3 linked regions of the Lujinxingia sediminis genome follow. The protein of the gene in region 1 interacts with the protein of each later gene in a pairwise test. Links are inferred from orthologs where the notes say so. Each region holds a gene or a part of one and is shown on either strand. Other genes may lie near its edges.

Region 1 (3,113 bases):
GCCGCGCTCGCGCTCGTCGCGCTCGGTGCGCCTTAAGGCCAACTCCAGGGCACGCTCCAGGTACTGCGGGGAGCTTAAGGCCTCGGCCTCATCCAGAAATTCTTCGCCCTCAGCGAGCCAGCTCGGGGCGTAGCGCAGGTCGGCGGCAAGCGAGGGGTCGAAAATTGTCGAAAAGGTGCGGGTGAGCACGGGTCGAAAGTGGGTGATGAAGTCCAGGCGGCGGCGCAGGATCTGGGCGCCGTAGGTGATGAGCTGCTCGTCGTAGACCGCACGCAGGGCGGCGTCCTGACGCGGCTCTTTTAAGAGCGCGTTGCGGTGCTTGAGCACGTCCTCGTAGTGGGTGGATTCGGTGCCAAAGGCCGGGTGGGCGTTGAAGATGGCGCGGTCCATAAAGCGGCGGCGCTCCGAGGGGGAGCCGCGCAGGATGCCGATGTCATCCGGCCCGAAGATCACGACGTTCAGGGTGCCGAAAAACTCAGATATGTTGCGGACTTGCCCCTCATTCAAAAACACCTTCTTGCCGCGCTCGGAGATCTCCAGGCGCACCAGGCGCTCATGGCCTCCGCGCTCCACGCGAGCTTCCAGGGTGGCTTCTGTGCGCTCAAAATGAATCAGCGCGCGGTTGGTCGTGCCGGGCCGAAAGCTCTTCACCGCGCTCAAGAGGTAGATGGCTTCCAGGAGGTTGGTTTTGCCCTGACCGTTGGGACCGGCAATCACGTTAAAACGCGGGTTGGGCGTCAACATCACGTGCTGCAGGTTGCGAAAATCGCGCAGTCGAAGGGCTTCCAGAAGCATCGATGAACTATCCCGAAAAAGTTGGGCTCTATGGCTCAGGGGTGGCGCGAAAACGCGAACGCCCCCGGCGAAGGTCGTCGGAGGCGCGCGCTAACTATCTTTTAAAACAAATTCAGCTGCCAGATACGGAACAACTCCCTTAATTGAAAAACCCTGATTAAAAGGATCAGAGGCGCATGGGCATGACGACGAAGAGCATCTCGTCGCGCTGGGTGTCGCGGATGAGCGTGGGGGAGAGGGTGTCGATGATCTCGATGGAGACCTCGGAGCCGTCGAGCGCGCTGACCACGTCGTTGAGGTAGCGGTAGTTGAAGCCGGCTTTGACAGCCTGCCCGCCGTACTGCATCGGCACGACCTTGGTGGCTTCGCCGCGGTCGGGGTCGGAGGCGTAGAGCTCCAGGCCCTCGTCGCTCAGCGAGATGCGCACGTTGTTGGTCTTGGAGCTGGCAAAGAGGCTCACGAACTTGAGCGCCTGCTGGAAGACGTCCTTCTCGACCACAGCGCGGTGCTCGCTCTCTTTGGGCAGCACCTGGGTGAAGTCGGGGAAGCTCCCCTCGATCAGGCGCACCGAGAGGCTCATCGGGCCGCTCTTAAAGACGATGTTGTTGTCGATGATGCCAAAGCTGAGCTCATCGCTCTTCGCATCGACGGTGCGCTTGATTTCAGCGAGCCCTTTACGGGGGATGATGATGCCCTTGTTGAGCGCGGCGGGGATGTCGCCACCGGCGTCGAACTCCTCGGGCTTCGTCTCGATCTTGGAGAGACGGTGGCCGTCGGTGGAGACCATCAGAAGCGTCTTCTCGTTGGTGACCTTGAAGAAGGCCCCGGTGAGGTTGGCGCGAGCGTCGTCGGTGGAGACGCTGAAGAGGGTCTTCTCGATCATGTCGAGCAGGCGACGGGTGCCAATCGGGAAGAGCTCCACCCCGGCGATGTCGAGCAGGTGCGGGAACTCATCGGCGTGGGTGCCGACGATGCGGCAGTTGACGTTGCCGCTCTTGAGCTTGGCCCAGTGGTTCTCCTCGGTCTCCAGCGAGAGGGTGTCTTCTTCGAGGTTTTTGACGATGTCGAAGAGGCTGCGGGCCTGCAGGGTGACCTTGCCCGGCTCCAGCACCTCGCACTCGCAGGAGGTGGACACGGAGATGTCCAGGTCGGTGGCGTGCAGGGTCAGCGTGTTGCCCTCGGCCACCAGGAGCGCGTTGGACAAAATGGCCAGCGTGCTGCGGTGGCTGACGACGCCTTGAAGTTTGAAGAGCTCGTCGGTGAGCGTCTTGCTGGAAATGCGAATCTTCATGGAGCGCGTCTCCGCGGAGAGGTTTGGGTTTTTATAAATTTCCCGGCTCGTAAGCCCTGACAATCCACCACAGGTTGAGGAGGGTTTCAAGTGGCAATCGCCCTTGTAACTCGCGAGCTTGCGCCCCTTAGAGCCTCAGGAGTTTTCCACAGTCACGGATCTTCTACCAAAAGACAAAAAAGGTTTGGTGTGTTTGAGGTACGTAGAAGAAGTAGGGCCTGTGGAAATGTGGAGAGCAGCGCTAAAGCACCTGAATACTTCGAGTATTTATCCACATTCGGATCGGGGAAAGGCTGTGGGAGATGTGGGGAGAATCTGAGAGCCGAGTTTGCCCCAGGTTTTCCAGTTGTGGATTAACAGCTTTAACACAGGGTTTCTCACAGAGTTTTCCACAGGGCTCTCTCATCAAGGTCGATCGCTTAAGGATCAAATAGCTCAGATAGGGGGGGGAGTCGGGTGCGTTTTGACGTTCGAGAAGGTCGTGCGATGGCGAGGCGGAAGGTTCGGTGAGCGGGCGTTGTTTTCCTCTCAGGACGTAGGTGTGGGGTGCCGATGCCACCGCAGCGCGACACGATGCGATGGTGGGCGAGTGGCTCGGGGCCCTGATGATGATGATGGGAGCGCCCTCATGGTGAGTGGGGGCCGCTTCGAGAGAGCTGCGGAGGTTGAGATGGTGACACAACGAGCAGGCCAGGGGAGCGCGTCTTCGATCCACGTGAAGGAGGAGCAACACCAGGGCGAAGCGCCCTGCGAGTACCGCCGCCGCGCGCGGGAGCACACGATCTTTGGCGGGGCGATGGGGGCGTTGAGCGTGGCGGGGCTTGCGGCCTTTGGCACGGTGATGTGCCCCTTATGCGTGGTGGCCGCGCCGGCCTTTCTGGGGAGCGCGGCGTGGAACGCGCGCAAGGCCCGCCAGAAAAAGGGCGATGATCCGGGCTATGACGGCAACCTGCGCCCGGGCGACCGGGTGGAGTTTTAGGCCCTGCCTGCGCAGCAGCGGAGCGCGCTGAGCAGGCCAGAAACATCT
Region 2 (4,242 bases), on another replicon or contig:
ACAGGTCTTAACGGCTCGCGATACGATCATAAATACCCTCAAACATCTTCTCGGCCGCACGTTTATTATCGTTTGCCGGACGCAGATCTTTCCGAAAATTTCAAAAAAAATGAGCACGCCTCTTCAGGCGCGCTCACACAGGGGCGCTTCGCGCCGGCAACGCGCGGAATTCACACCACTGGCCTTCGGTGTCGACGTACTCCGCCCGGCGCAGACCTTGATGCCAATGGATGCGCGATCGCGAGCACGACGCAAAACGCAGACGATGCTTTGGCACCCCGGTCCGCGCTGCCCTCGATGCAGCAAACACGATGCCAACGCTAGCTCACGACGTATTAACTCAATCGCACCGATTTGCGTCCGAAAAGACGCTCGATCGCCATCAGCAACCCGTCGGTGGGTCGGGTCGCAAAATCAACCGGCAGCACCACCTGCGCCTCTCCCACGCCCTGGGCGGTCTGTTTTTTAAAGACCAGCGTGGTACGGCAATGGCCGGAGTTTGCAGCGAGTACCTTCTGCAGCTCTTTGAGCTGTCCGTTGGTGACCTGCGCAACGCCGATCTCGACAATCACCTGGCGCACCTTCGACTCGCGCTCCGACTCCAGCGTCGACGCCGACTCCAGACGAATCCGCCGGGTGCGGTTCTCCGGATCGCCCTCCTCCTGGATCTGGCCTTTGATCAGGAGCGGTTCGCCGCTCTTGATCACCTCCTCGGCCTCAGCGTAGGCCGAGCTGAAGGCGATAGCCTCAATCTCCCCGGTCTTATCTTCGATGGTGATAAAGCCCATGCGCCCGTCACCACTTTTCAGCGGCACCTCGCGCATCGCGCTGACCACACCGGCCACCGCCACATTGGCGCGGTTGCGAAGCGAACCGTTCGTCATCAGCTCATGGGTGGTCGAGGCGCCGTAAAGACCGAACTCGCTCTCAAAACGATCCAGGGGGTGGCCGGTGACGTAGAAACCCAGCAGCGTCTTTTCGTTCTCCAGAAGCTCGCGATCGTTCCAGGCGAGACACTCCGGGTAGCTGTCGTCGAGCACCTCCTCGCGCACATCCTGGGCCATCATGCCAAAGAGGCTGGACTGACCCACGGCCTTATCATGCTGGGCCTTCTGGCCGCGCTCCACGGCGGTGTCGATCGCGGCGAAAATCGAGGCACGCGTCGCGCAGATCTCGCCGATATACTGCTCGGTGATCGCCGGGCCGATCGAGTCAAACGCCCCGCATTTGACCAGCGCCTCAATGGTGCGTTTGTTGATCTTCTTGAGATCGACGCGGCTGCAGAAGTCATAAAGATTCTCAAAGGGACCGTTGGCCGCGCGCTCGTCGAGAATCACCTCGATCACGCCCGCGCCCACCCCCTTAATGGCCGCAAGCCCGAAGCGGATCTTCTGATCGACGACGCTGAAGTCGAGCAGCGACTCGTTGACGTCGGGCGGCATAACCTCAATGCCTAAGCCTTTGGCCTCGTTGATAAAACGCACGATCTTGTCGGTGTTGTCGCGGTCGCTGGTCATCAGCGCCGCCATAAACTCCACCTGGAAGTGCGTCTTCAAATACGCCGTCTGGTAGGTGATCAGACCGTAGGCCGCCGAGTGCGACTTATTAAAACCGTAGCCGGCGAAGTAGGCCATCAAGTCGAAGATGTCCGAGGCTTTTTGCTCGTCGACCTCCTTCTCGAGCGCGCCGGCCACGAAGATCTCTTTTTGCTGGGCCATGACCTCGGGCTTCTTCTTGCCCATGGCACGGCGCAGCAGGTCGGCGCCCCCCAGCGAGTAGCCGGCCATGACCTGGGCGGTCTTCATGACCTGCTCCTGGTAGACCATGACCCCGTAGGTGGGCTTGAGCACATCTTCGAGCCAGGCATGCGGGTACTCGACCTGCTTGCGGCCGTGCTTGCGGTCGATGAAGTCATCGACCATGCCGCTTCCCAGCGGCCCCGGGCGGTAGAGCGCCACTGCGGCGATGATGTCTTCAAAGCAGTTGGGCTTGAGCTTCTTCAGAAGCTCCTGGAAGCCCGAGGATTCCAGCTGGAAGACGCCGGTGGTGTTACCGGCGGAGATCAGCCTGAAGACCTCCGGATCATCGAGAGGGATCGCGTTGAGATCAAAACGCTCTTCGCCGCGGGCTTCACGCTGCTGATTGATGAGCTTGATGGCGTCCTGCAGCACCGTAAGCGTCTTCAGCCCCAGGAAGTCGAACTTGACCAGCCCGGCCTCTTCGACCTCGTTTTTGGCGTACTGGGTGACAAGTTCGCCGTTGGCACCGCGGCAGATCGGAACAAAATCCCAGAGCGGCGTCTCGGAGATCACGATCCCGGCGGCGTGCATACCCGCCTGGCGGTTGAGGTTCTCCAAAGAGAGCGCGATGTCAAAGAGGGTATCGACCCGCTCATCTTCCTCGCACATATCACGCAGGCGTTTTTCCTGGTCGAGCGACTCCTGCAACGAGATCCCGAGCACGTCGGGCACAAGTTTGGCCAGGCGGTCGGTCTCCCCGTAGCTGAAGTTGAGCGCACGCCCCACATCCTTGATCGCCGCACGTGCCTTGAGCTGACCGTAGGTCACGATCTGACCGACGTTATGGTAGCCGTACTTCTCGGTCACATAGTCGATGACCTCCCCGCGGCGGTTCATGCAGAAGTCGATGTCGAAGTCCGGCATCGAGACGCGCTCCGGGTTGAGGAAACGCTCAAAGAGAAGATCATAGGGCATCGGGTCGATGTCGGTGATGCGCATCGCATACGCCACCAGACTCCCGGCACCGGAGCCACGTCCCGGACCCACCGGGATATCATGCTCGTGCGACCAGGCGATGAAGTCCCACACGATCAGGAAGTACCCGGGGAAGTCCATCTGGCAGATGATGCCGATCTCCACCTCCAGGCGCTCGTCGTACTCCTGGCGGTCGTAGCTCACGCCCAGGGCGTCGAACTCCGCATAACGCTCCCCAAGCCCCTGACGAGCGACATGGCGGAAATACTCATGGATGATCGTCTTGCTGTCTGCCCCCTCATGCTCGTCACGAAAGGACTGAGGCACGTCGTACTGCGGCAAGAAGACCTCGCCCAGCGGGATCTCCAGGTCGCACATCTCGGCGATGCGAACGGTGTTCTCACAGGCCCGCGGGATGTCGGCAAAGGCCTCGTACATCTCCTCGGCGCTGCGCACATAGAGCTGATCGACGCCATGCTCCATGATGCGATCGATGTCGACGGTCTTGCCCAGCTGAATGCACATGAGCACAGCGTGGGCGCGGGCATCTTCGCGATCGAGGTAGTGGCAGTCGTTGGTTGCGACGAGCTCAATATCGAGCTCGCGCCCGATCTCCACCATCGCCTGGGTGCATTTGCGCTGCTCGGGGAGCGCGTTGTCCATGACTTCCAGGTAATAGCGCTCCTTGCCAAAGACCTCGCGGTAGCGCGCGGCCGCCTCGCGGGCGGCGTCCATATCGCCGCGAAGGATGTGCTGGTTGACCTCCCCGCCCAGGTCACCGGAGAGGCAGATGATGCCCTCGTTGCGCTCGGCCAAAAGCTCAAAGTCGATGCGCGGCAGACCGGTGCGCGGGTGCTGGCCATGTAGCCAGCCCATCGAGTTGAGGTACATCAGGTTTTGGTAGCCGGTGAGGTTCTGCGCCAGCAGCGTCAGGTGGTAGCTCTTGGGCTCTTTGGACTCTTCGTAGGGGTGAGATGTCATGTACATCTCAACGCCGATGATCGATTTGACGCCGGCCTTCTTCGCCGCCTTCTGGAAGTCCACCGCCCCGTACATATTGCCATGATCGGTCATGGCCACCGCGCTCATGCCCTGCTCGGCAACGCGGCTCATCAACTTCGGGATGCGGATCGCCCCGTCGAGGAGGCTGTACTGGGTGTGGACGTGCAGGTGAACGAAGTCAGACATCGGCAAAACCTGGCAAAAATCACGGAAAACTCATCGGAATGCGGTGCCTCTCGGCAACGGCGCGGATGATACTCCCCGGCCTTAAGGAGCGTAAAGGACCCGGAGGAACTCTCCATAGAGCCGGCGAGAAACGATCGCGTAGGCATGGAAAGTCGCATCGACATGAGGCTTAGAGTCTGCATGCACGAACGCGACGATCGTCCAGCACGGTTGAATAAAAAGAGGCGATCGAGCTCCGCTCGACCGCCTCAAAGAGCGCCCACATCGCGCTCCGCTCGACCTTCTCACACCGCGCGCAGCTACTCGGCAGCCTGCGCCTCCGCGGGCGGCTCCTCACCGC
Region 3 (2,935 bases), on another replicon or contig:
AGTGTTGGAGCGACTTAAGGAGGATCCCGATCTTCGAAAGATCCCGGTGATCATGCTCACCTTTGTCGATGACAAACAGCGGGGGCTGGCCTTTGGTGCCGACCACTTTATGTCGAAGCCGGTCGATCGGCACGAGCTCCTGGAGGTGATGGAGGCGTACGAGAGCGCGATCGATGACGGGGATGTACTGGTCGTCGAAGACGACGAGGCCTCCCGTCAGATGTTGGTACGCCACCTGGAGCGGGAGGGGTTTCGGGTGACCGCGGCCTCCAATGGCGAAGAGGGGCTGGCACGTCTGGAGGCGATCGAGCCCAGTCTGGTCTTTCTGGACTTGATGATGCCGCATGTCGACGGGTTCGAGTTTCTAACGCGCTTTCGAGAGCGCCCGAAGTTCAAAGACGTGCCCGTGGTAGTGATGACCGCCAAGTACCTCACCGCGGAGGACTACGCGCGCCTCTCGGGTAGCGCTACCCGGATCGTGCAGAAGGGGGGCGGGGAGTATATGGGGCTTCTGGAAGAGCTGCGCGAACTGGTGGTAAGGCTCACACGCGGCAAGGCTCGCCGGGGCTGATGGCAAAAGCGCCCGGGGGGCTCAGCCGGGGAGGTCGGCCAGGGCCTGAATGCGCGTGTTCAGCTGCTCAAAGAAGATCGCGGCGTCACGACCATCGGCCAGGGCGTGGTGGACGGTGAGTTGAAAGGTCGCCTCATGGCGTCCCGGCTCAACCTCGACCACTTTGCCCCAGGCGATGCGGGGAGCGGAGTCCAGCGGCTGGCCGGAGAAGGCGTGGCTGATGCTCTGGAAGTCCAGCCAGGGCATGGAGGTGATGTAGACAAGATCGAGGCGATGATCATCGCCCAGAAAAAGTTCGGGCAGGTTGCGGGAGCGGTCGGCATGTTCGCCAAGCTCGCGACTAAAGCGCGCCAGATCGTCGGTGAAGGGGGCGGTGGCGTAATTGAAGGTTCCCCGGTCGCTCATCACCGTAAAGGAAGGGGTGACCTGAGCGACGCGAACCACGCCCTCGTCGTCAAGGCGCAGGCGAAGAGCGTCGGTGGCGTTGGCGGCCACGCACACGCTGTGCAGCAGCGAGGGAAAGAGGCGCAGTGTGCTGCGGCGAGTCAGCTCCACCAGGGGAGTGAGGTCGATGCGGGTGGCCACGTCGAAGAAGGGGCGCTCAAAGCCGCGGAAGAACTCATAGTGGGGGCGGCGCGCCCAGGTGCTCAGATCGATGCGTTCCATAGGAATCTGCGGGCAAAAGGACGTTGAGGCCTAGAGGGTGGCCTGCTGGCGGATGGCGTCGATGGCGTCTTTGTAACTCGGAGCTCCGAAGATGGCGCTTCCGGCCACCAGCACGTTGGCGCCTGCCTGGCGAAGTTGGGCAGCATTGGAGGGGGAGACGCCGCCGTCGACTTCGATGTCGAGATCGACTCCCAGCGCGTCGAGGCGGGCTTTGAGCTGCGCGATCTTCTCGATGGTGTGTGGGATGAATGCCTGGCCGCCAAAGCCGGGGTTCACGCTCATGATCAGGACCATGTCGAGGTCATGGGCCAGATGATCGATCCAGCTCAGCGGGGTGCCCGGGTTGATCGCCAGGCCTGCCTTTTTGCCCAGCCCCTTGATGGTGTGCACCGCGCGGTGGGGGTGGCGGCTGGTCTCGGGATGAAAGCACACCAGATCGGCGCCGGCGCGGGCGAAGGGACCGACGAAGTCGTCGGGGTTGTCGATCATCAGGTGCACATCGAGAAAGGCGTCCGGCAGCGCCTCACGCAGGGCCTCGACCACGGGCAGTCCGATGGTGATGTTGGGTACGTAGTGGCCGTCCATCACGTCGACATGCAGCCAGTCGGCGCCGGCGTCGATCACCTCCTGGCATTGCTCACCGAGGCGGGCGAAGTCGGCCGAGAGGATCGAGGGGGCGATGCGAAGTTCGCGCGTCGTCATAAGGATGCTCGGCGATCAGAGGTCAGGTTGGAGTGCGACGAAGACGTGCGGCGAAAAACGCGTCGCAGTCGTGGTCGCGCGGGTTTAAGTCGAGTTCCCCCAGCGTATTGACGAAGGGGGCCCAGTCGAAGCCGCTCTCCGGCAGCGGGGCGCGCTCCAGGTGTGGGTGACGCTCAAGGAGGCGCTCGATCTGCTCGGGGCCTTCCTCGCGGGTGAAGGTGCAGACGCTGTAGACCAGCGTGGCGCCCGGGTTAAGTCGGTTTACCGCGTGATCGAGAAGTTCGGATTGAACCCGCACCAGGGCGTCGACGTCGGCCGGGGAGCGTCGCCAACGGGTCTCGGGGTGTCGGCGGATCACGCCCAGGCCGGAGCAGGGGGCGTCGACCAGGATCAGATCGAAGTCGCCGTCGGATTCGGGAAGCTCCTGGAGCGTGGCCTCTCGGAGCACGACGGTGGGGTCGACTCGGAGGTCGGCCAGGGTGTTGGCCAACATCTCCAGTTTGGTGGGGAGCGGGTCGCAGGCCACCAGGGTGTCTCCGGGGCCGAGCTGCTGGGCGAGGAGCAGCGATTTACCCCCCAGGCCGCAGCAGGCGTCCAGCGCTCGCATGCCCGGGCTTGCGCCACAGTAGTGCGCGATGAGCTGACTTCCCAGATCCTGGATCGTGAGTGCGTGCGCCTCCAGGAGCGCTCGCAACTCTGGAGAGGAGCTCTCCGCCTTGAGCGCTCCGGGCGGAGCTTGAAGCGGGCTGACCCCTTCGGGCAGGGTGTCGAGCGGCTGCAGACGCCTCAGGTAAAGAGGCGGCCGGCCGGCAAAGGCCTCGGCCAGGGCTTCGGCGCGCTCCAGGCCGTGGCGATCGAGCAGTCGTCGGGCGATCCAGTCGGGAAGCGAGTATTTCAACCCCAGGTAGCGCGCCGGGTGGGCGCTGCGGTCGCGCTCTTCAAAAGGCTGCCACTTCTCTTTGCTGCGCAGCATGTTGCGCAGCACCGCGTTGGCAA

Evidence for each region.
Region 2: the proteins of dnaN (region 1) and dnaE interact in binary tests that used the Escherichia coli proteins (3 or more experiments, as listed by UniProt). The link is inferred for Lujinxingia sediminis from one-to-one orthologs.
Region 3: the proteins of dnaN (region 1) and rpe interact in binary tests that used the Escherichia coli proteins (3 or more experiments, as listed by UniProt). The link is inferred for Lujinxingia sediminis from one-to-one orthologs.

What each region holds. Positions count from the first base shown.
Region 1 is NZ_SADD01000003.1:290,372-293,484, reverse strand. Bases 25-2,987 are described here. They hold dnaN (DNA polymerase III subunit beta), read right to left. Parts: upstream 2,087-2,987; coding sequence 962-2,086; downstream 25-961. Other genes in these bases: EA187_RS08870 (hypothetical protein), read left to right, coding at 2,757-2,987; recF (DNA replication/repair protein RecF), read right to left, coding at 25-795. Also shown: more of recF, read right to left, coding at 1-24; more of EA187_RS08870, read left to right, coding at 2,988-3,065. UniProt on the Escherichia coli protein: Confers DNA tethering and processivity to DNA polymerases and other proteins. Acts as a clamp, forming a ring around DNA (a reaction catalyzed by the clamp-loading complex) which diffuses in an ATP-independent manner freely and bidirectionally along dsDNA.
Region 2 is NZ_SADD01000001.1:61,474-65,715, reverse strand. Bases 136-4,227 are described here. They hold dnaE (DNA polymerase III subunit alpha), read right to left. Parts: upstream 3,903-4,227; coding sequence 336-3,902; downstream 136-335. Other genes in these bases: EA187_RS00255 (CBS domain-containing protein), read right to left, coding at 4,202-4,227. Also shown: more of EA187_RS00255, read right to left, coding at 4,228-4,242. UniProt on the Escherichia coli protein: DNA polymerase III is a complex, multichain enzyme responsible for most of the replicative synthesis in bacteria. This DNA polymerase also exhibits 3' to 5' exonuclease activity. The alpha chain is the DNA polymerase catalytic subunit.
Region 3 is NZ_SADD01000011.1:101,066-104,000, forward strand. What follows is about bases 104-2,888. They hold rpe (ribulose-phosphate 3-epimerase), read right to left. Parts: upstream 1,940-2,888; coding sequence 1,268-1,939; downstream 104-1,267. Other genes in these bases: EA187_RS15540 (response regulator), read left to right, coding at 104-571; EA187_RS15545 (CatA-like O-acetyltransferase), read right to left, coding at 593-1,237; rsmB (16S rRNA (cytosine(967)-C(5))-methyltransferase RsmB), read right to left, coding at 1,962-2,888. Also shown: more of EA187_RS15540, read left to right, coding at 1-103; more of rsmB, read right to left, coding at 2,889-2,935. UniProt on the Escherichia coli protein: Catalyzes the reversible epimerization of D-ribulose 5-phosphate to D-xylulose 5-phosphate.